DNA from 3 places in the Bradyrhizobium sp. WCU1 genome. Region 2 is predicted to be linked to each of the others. Evidence: predicted binding sites of a transcription regulator. Region 2 holds the regulator's gene; each other region holds the start of a gene.
The links. The regulator LexA, encoded in region 2, represses DNA repair genes until DNA is damaged. The targets are predictions, from matches to a motif close to TGTTCNNNNTGTGTTCNG.
Positions count from the first base shown of each region.

Region 1: the regulator LexA is predicted to act here: its motif matches at 817-834, upstream of ACTUWL_RS08085 (PA0069 family radical SAM protein).
Region 3: the regulator LexA is predicted to act here: its motif matches at 1,334-1,351, upstream of uvrA (excinuclease ABC subunit UvrA).

Region 1 is NZ_CM130280.1:1,786,546-1,788,810, forward strand. Features, by position in the region: gene ACTUWL_RS08085 (PA0069 family radical SAM protein) at 1-795, opposite strand, end outside; gene ACTUWL_RS08090 (flagellar biosynthetic protein FlhB) at 960-1,529, shown strand; gene ACTUWL_RS08095 (bifunctional helix-turn-helix transcriptional regulator/GNAT family N-acetyltransferase) at 1,647-2,265, shown strand, end outside.
Region 2 is NZ_CM130280.1:7,021,439-7,023,703, forward strand. Features, by position in the region: gene ACTUWL_RS32950 (hypothetical protein) at 1-236, opposite strand, end outside; gene lexA (transcriptional repressor LexA) at 501-1,205, opposite strand; gene ACTUWL_RS32960 (molybdopterin molybdotransferase MoeA) at 1,450-2,265, opposite strand, start outside.
Region 3 is NZ_CM130280.1:7,329,355-7,331,619, forward strand. Features, by position in the region: gene ACTUWL_RS34360 (outer membrane protein) at 233-892, shown strand; gene uvrA (excinuclease ABC subunit UvrA) at 1,441-2,265, shown strand, end outside.

The DNA.
Region 1 (2,265 bases), 2.3 Mb from region 2:
CACGGGCGCGACCATCACCGTGGTCGGGATGCCGGCCTCGGCGAGCCGCTTGATCGCCTCAAGCCGCTTCGGCGGGGTCGAGGCGCGCGGCTCCATGGTGCGGGCAAGCTTCGGGTCGAGCGTCGTCACCGACAGCGCGACCTTGGCGAGGTTGCGCTTGGCCATCCGCGAAAGGATATCGATGTCGCGGGTCACCAGCGCCGACTTGGTGACGATGCCGACCGGATGCCCGGCACGCTCCAGCACTTCGAGAATGCCGCGCATGATCTTCCGCTCGCGCTCGATCGGCTGATAAGGATCGGTATTGGTGCCGATCGCGATCATCCGCGCTTCATAATCCGCCGCCGCCAACTCCTTCTCGAGCAGCGCCGGCGCATCCGGCTTGGCGAACAGTTTCGACTCGAAATCCAACCCCGGCGACAGGCCGAGATAGGCGTGGGTCGGCCGCGCGAAGCAGTAGACGCAGCCATGCTCGCAGCCGCGGTAGGGATTGATCGAGCGATCGAAGCCGATATCGGGGGAATCGTTGCGGGTGATCACCTTGCGCGAGGTGTCGAGCGCGACGCTGGTGGTGAACGGCGGCAGGTCTTCGAGGCTCTGCCAGCCATCGTCGAAGGCCGTCCGCGCCTCGGCCTCATAACGGCCGCTGGCGTTGGACTGCGCGCCGCGGCCGCGCCGCCGCTCGCGCTCGATCGCGACCGCAAGCTCGGGAAAAGGGGTGGGTGCACCCGCCGGGTTATCGGAGGGCGCCGTTACCGGCGGGTGCTTGAGGGCATGAGAGGATGCTCGGCTCATGTTCTGAAGCTAGCACAGCGCGAGAACAAATCAAGAACGAGAGCGGAGAAATTCCACAGAACCTTGCTACAAAATTCTGCAGCCGCACAGGCTGCTTTGAATATGACAAGGTGATAACACGACCGGAGTTTCCGGAACCATTTCAGCCAGCGAAGCCTCAAATCATGCTGAGCGTGATCATTCCAACCGACGGGATCGAGCGCACCGCGGTCGCAACCTTGGCGGCGCTGGTGCCGGGCGCGGCCGCCGGCGTGATCCGCGAAGTGCTGCTGGTCGACCGCACCAATACCGACATCATGGAGCGCGTTGCCGACGTCGCCGGCTGCCGCTTCCTGCGCTTCGAGGGCACCCGCGCCGCGGCGCTCGCGGCCGGCGCACGCCAGGCGCGTTCGCCCTGGTTGATGTTCCTGCATCCGGGCGCGGTGCTCGATGCGGGCTGGATCGAGGAGACCACCCAGTTCATCCAGATGGTGGCGGCGAGCGGCAAGGACCGCGCCGGCATCTTCCGCTATGCCCGCGCGCCCTACTCCGACCCCGGCCTGCGCGACGGCCTCAAATTCGTCGCCCGGATGATCACCGGGCCATCGGCCGAACAGGGCCTTCTGATCGCGCGCGAACATTACGAGCGGATCGGCGGTTACCGGCCGGACGCCCGCCGCTCCGAGGCGCGGCTGCTGCGCCGGCTCGGCCGCTCCTCCCGCACCATGCTGCGCAGCCGGATCATGGTGGCCTGAGACCGGGACGGGGCCAGTTCGCAGGCCTGAACACAGAATCGCGAAAACAACCCCATGCAAAGCAGAACGGGTTTGGTGGGGCTTGCAATTTGTTTGATTCCGTCAAATAATCATTTGATGAAATCAAATAATGATATCGCCGGCGAGATCGCCGCGATCCGCGGCTTCAACCGCTTTTACACGCGCAAGCTCGGCCTCATCGAGCCCAAGCTCGTGCACAGCCCGTTCACCCTGCAGGAAGCCCGCATCCTCTACGAGATCCGGCATCGCCCCGCCTGCACTGCCACCGACCTCACGCGCGATCTTGGCCTTGATCCCGGCTTCGTGAGCCGCACCCTGCAGGCGCTGCAGCGGCGCCAGATCGTGACGCGCAAGCCCGCAAAGCACGACGGCCGGATCAACGAACTATCGCTGACCGCCAAAGGCCGCACCGCCCAGGCCGAGCTCGAGCGTCGGTCGAGCGAGGAAGTCGGAAACCTGCTCGTCTCGCTCGACGACAGTCAGCGCGGCGCCGTGGTGCGCGCGATGGCGACGATCGAGCGAACGCTGGAGCAGCCTGCGGAGAAACCCGCCGCTTTTCTGCTGCGCAGCCACAGGCCCGGCGACATCGGCTGGGTGATTTCGAGCCAGGCAAGGGCCTATGCCGAGGAATATGGCTGGGACATCAGCTACGAGGCGCTGGTCGCCGAGATCTGCGCGCAATTCATCAGGAACTTTGATCCCGCACGCGAGCATT
Region 2 (2,265 bases):
ACTTCGTTGAACACGCCGACGCGGAAGTTCATCGTCTTGGTCCAGATCCAGCGGCTGTCGTAGCGAACGTTCTCGGCGAAAGCGAGCTCGGTGCCCGGCAGCATGCAGACCGCGACAGTGGGATCGTTCTCCGAAGCAAAGCCGCGGGTCGAGGTGCCGCGGAAAGTCGTCGTGATCAGCGTCTCTCCGACAATGGCGGGGCGCGATGCCACGGCGTGCAGACTGTAGTCACACATCGGATGGCTCCTCATTGAGGTAGCGACCCGTGCCTCTCCATGAGGCATAGGGCCTCTACCAGAGTGGACGATAGCGAACGAGTGTCTGCTCGTTTCTGGGCGATTGTACGACTGCTCCGCGAACGCGCCGATCACAAACACGCGACGCTGCGTGAGAGGTATCGGAGCGCATCAGCCAGCCTGCACGAGAAGCCGCGCGTGACGCTATCTTTCAAGGAACGGTCCGATGTGCCGCTCGTTCCTCGCCGCCGCAAGTATTTGCATTCAGTACTTGCGGTAGAGGCCGATCAGCTTGCCCTGGATGCGGACCCGGTTCGGCGGCAGGATGCGCACTTCATAGGCCGTGTTGGCCGGCTCCAGCGCGATCGACGCTCCGCGGCGGCGGAAGCGCTTCAGGGTGGCTTCCTCCTCGTCGATCAGCGCCACCACGATATCGCCGGTGTTGGCGACGTCGTTGCGCTGGATCAGCGCCATGTCGCCGTCGAGGATACCGGCATCGACCATCGAATCGCCGCGCACTTCCAGCGCATAGTGTTCGCCGGCGCCGAGCATGTCGGGCGGCACGCTGATGGTGTGGCTACGGGTCTGCAGCGCCTCGATCGGCGTACCGGCGGCGATCCGGCCCATCACGGGCACGGCGACCGGCCGGTTGCCGTCGTCCTCGGCGATCGGCGGCGTGCTGGTGCGCTTGCCGAGGGTGCCTTCGATCACGCTCGGGGTGAAGCCGCGGCGGCCATTGCCGCCGCCGGCCGACAGCTCGGGCAATTTGATGACTTCGATGGCGCGGGCGCGGTTGGGCAAGCGGCGGATGAAGCCGCGCTCCTCCAGCGCAGTGATCAGGCGGTGGATACCGGACTTCGAGCGCAGGTCGAGCGCATCCTTCATCTCGTCGAAGGAGGGCGGCACGCCGGCCTCTTTCAGACGTTCATTGATGAAACGCAGAAGTTCGTACTGTTTGCGCGTGAGCATCTCGAGTATTCCCCCGGTTGATAGCGTCGTTCGATTCCGAGACTCTTCAGTGGGGCCTGCACGCCGGGCCTGACCTCCGAAGCACGGTGCTCATTGCAAGCACTCCCTCGCGGCCTCCCGATTGTAGACACCAGTACTCGAAACAAATCATGAACGGACACTATATGTTCGATATGTGTTCCGCAACCACTTAATTTCAGGTGAACGTATCGGGCAACGCACAACGAGCGGGCCGCGAAAGCCCTCACTCGGGCAGCGTCAGGATCTCGCATTCACTGCCTTTGATGGCAGCAGGCGCAAACGGCGGACGCACGAGAAGTGCCCGCGCCGCAGCAAGATTCCCGAGCAGCGACGAGTCCTGCTGCATGACAGGCGTTGCGATCAGCGTGCCGTCATCGTTCTCCTCGAGACGTGCGCGCAGATAGTCCTCGCGCTGATCATTGGCGGCGAGGTCGCGGCCGAGCAGGGCGGTGGTGCGGACATGATGAATCGTTTTCCGGCCGCTCAGCGCCCGAATCAACGGCACCAGGAACAGGAAGGCGCAGACATAGGATGACACCGGATTGCCGGGCAGGCCGATCACCCGCATCGCGCCTAACCGGCCATGCATCATCGGCTTGCCGGGCCGCATCGCGATCCGCCAGAACGCCATCCTGACGCCCTCGGCCTCCAGCGACTGCTTGACCAGGTCGTGGTCGCCGACCGAGGCGCCGCCGGTCGTAATCAGGATGTCGGCTTCAGTCTCGCGCGCCCGGCGGATGCCGGCCGTGGTCGCCTCCAACGTGTCGGCGGCAACCCCGAGGTCGACGGTCTCGGCGCCTTCGGCGCGCGCCAGCGCCCGCAGCGCATAGCCGTTGGAGTAGACGATCTGGCCCGGACCGGGCTTCGAGCCCGGCATCACCAGTTCGTCGCCGGTTGCCAGCACCGCGACCTTCGGGCGGCGGTGGACCGCGAGCTCCGGATAGTTCATGGCCGCGGCGAGCGACAGGGCGCGATCCGACAGCCGGCTGCCGGCGGTGAGCAGCACGTCGCCCTCGCGGAAGTCGACGCCCGCGGCACG
Region 3 (2,265 bases), 310 kb from region 2:
CGGCCGCGCGCCGCAGCCGTGCAGCGAACGACAGGAGCCGGCCTTGCGCCGGGCTCTTTCGTTGCGGGCAAGCGCACGGCTCGCGTGGGCCGTTTTCCGTGCATTGTGGTTTCACGGATACACAACTTCCAAGATTTCTAGGTAGAAACACATGAACGTCACGCGACACCGCGTTGGCGTTTCCCTTCAATGTTTGAAGGGACAACAAGAAAATGGGACTGGGACTTTGAAAATCAGGAATGTTCTGCTGGCCTCGGCCGGCATGTTTGCCCTCAGCGCAATTGCACCGGCGATGGCCGCCGACATGGCGGCTCGCGCGCCCTACGTGAAGGCTCCGCCGCCGGTCGCGTTCACCAACTGGACCGGCTTCTACATCGGCGGCTTCGGTGGCTACGCCAGCGAGAATTCGGGCAACCCGAAGATGGAAGGCGGCTTCGGCGGCGGCACCATCGGCTACAACTGGCAGGCCGGCAACATCGTGTACGGCCTCGAGGCCGACGGCGCATGGGCTGACGTCAACGCCTCCGCCACTGCGCTCGGCATCACGGCGACGAGCAAGATCGACGCGCTCGGCACCGCGCGCGGCCGCATCGGCTTCGCGGTCGACAAGGTGCTGTTCTACGGCACCGGCGGCTACGCCTGGGTCGACAACAAGCTCTCCCTCAGCGCGGGCGGCGTCAGCGTCTCGCAGAGCAACTTCCACTCGGGCTGGACCGTCGGTGCCGGCATCGAGGCGTTCATCGCGCCGCAGTGGTCGATCAAGGGCGAATACCTGTATCGCAGCCTGGGCGGTGAGACCTACTTCGGCGTGCGGTCGGCCGACATCAACCTGCACACCGTCCAGTTCGGCGTGAACTATCACTTCGGCGGCCCGATCGTCGCGAAGTACTAAAGCCTGATGAGATTAAGTTGAGCTGGAACGGCATCGAAAGTTCACCTCTCCCTTGGGAGAGGTGATTTGCGGAGCAAATCGGGTGAGGGGTTGCGGTCTATCGAGAGAGCAAGAGCCCTCACCCGGATTGCTGCGCAATCCGACCTCTCCCCACCAGGGAGAGGTGAAGCAAGACCGCGCCAAGCCGATTCAACCAAAACTCATCTCGCTTTAAGCGAAAGACAGCCCCCCAAGGTCTCGGAAAGGCCGGCCTCGCGCCGGCCTTTTTTTCGTCAAAGCATTTTCGAGCGAAGCCTGTCCCGGAACTTGATCCGGGATGGATGCCGGTTCGCGCCAGGAAAACGCGTCAAAACGGAAATCTGGAACCGATCCTGCTGACGGCTGCTGCCATCGGCTAAACTATCCGTTGATGGACGCCATTCAGCACTGGAAATTGTCGGCCGTTCTACCTACGTTCCAGTCTTCACACACCCCATCGGCGCAAGCTCCCGGCATCACCGGCGATGCGCGCCCAAAAGGCGCCCGATCATGCGCCCGGAACCGTCGCAATGGATGAAGTGCTCAAGGCGAAGCGCCAAAACAACGCCGGCTCCTCATCGCGCGCCATCACGATCCGCGGCGCGCGCGAACACAATCTGAAGAACATCGACGTCGAGATTCCGCGCGACAAGCTCGTGGTGTTCACCGGCCTGTCCGGCTCCGGCAAGTCGTCGCTCGCGTTCGACACCATCTATGCCGAGGGCCAGCGCCGCTACGTCGAGTCGCTGTCGGCCTATGCGCGGCAATTTCTGGAGATGATGCAGAAGCCTGATGTCGACCAGATCGACGGCCTGTCGCCGGCGATCTCGATCGAGCAGAAGACGACCTCGAAGAACCCGCGCTCCACCGTCGGCACCGTCACCGAGATCTACGACTACATGCGCTTGTTGTGGGCGCGGGTCGGCGTGCCCTATTCGCCGGCGACGGGATTGCCGATCGAGAGCCAGATCGTCTCGCAGATGGTCGACCGCGTGCTGGCGCTGCCCGAAGGCACCCGCCTCTATCTGCTGGCGCCGGTCGTGCGCGGCCGCAAGGGCGAGTACAAGAAGGAGCTCGCCGAATACCTCAAGAAGGGCTTTCAGCGCGTCAAGATCGACGGCACCTTCCATGAGCTGTCGGAGGCCCCTAGCCTCGACAAGAAATTCCCGCACGACATCGACGTGGTGGTCGACCGCATCGTGGTGCGCCCCGACCTGGCCCAGCGCCTCGCTGAAAGTTTCGAGACCGCGCTGAAGCTCGCCGATGGCCTCGCGGTGATCGAATACGCCGACACGCCGGCGGCGGCTGCCGGCGAGAAGGAAGACAAGAAGAAGACCGCAAAAATCCACGACAAG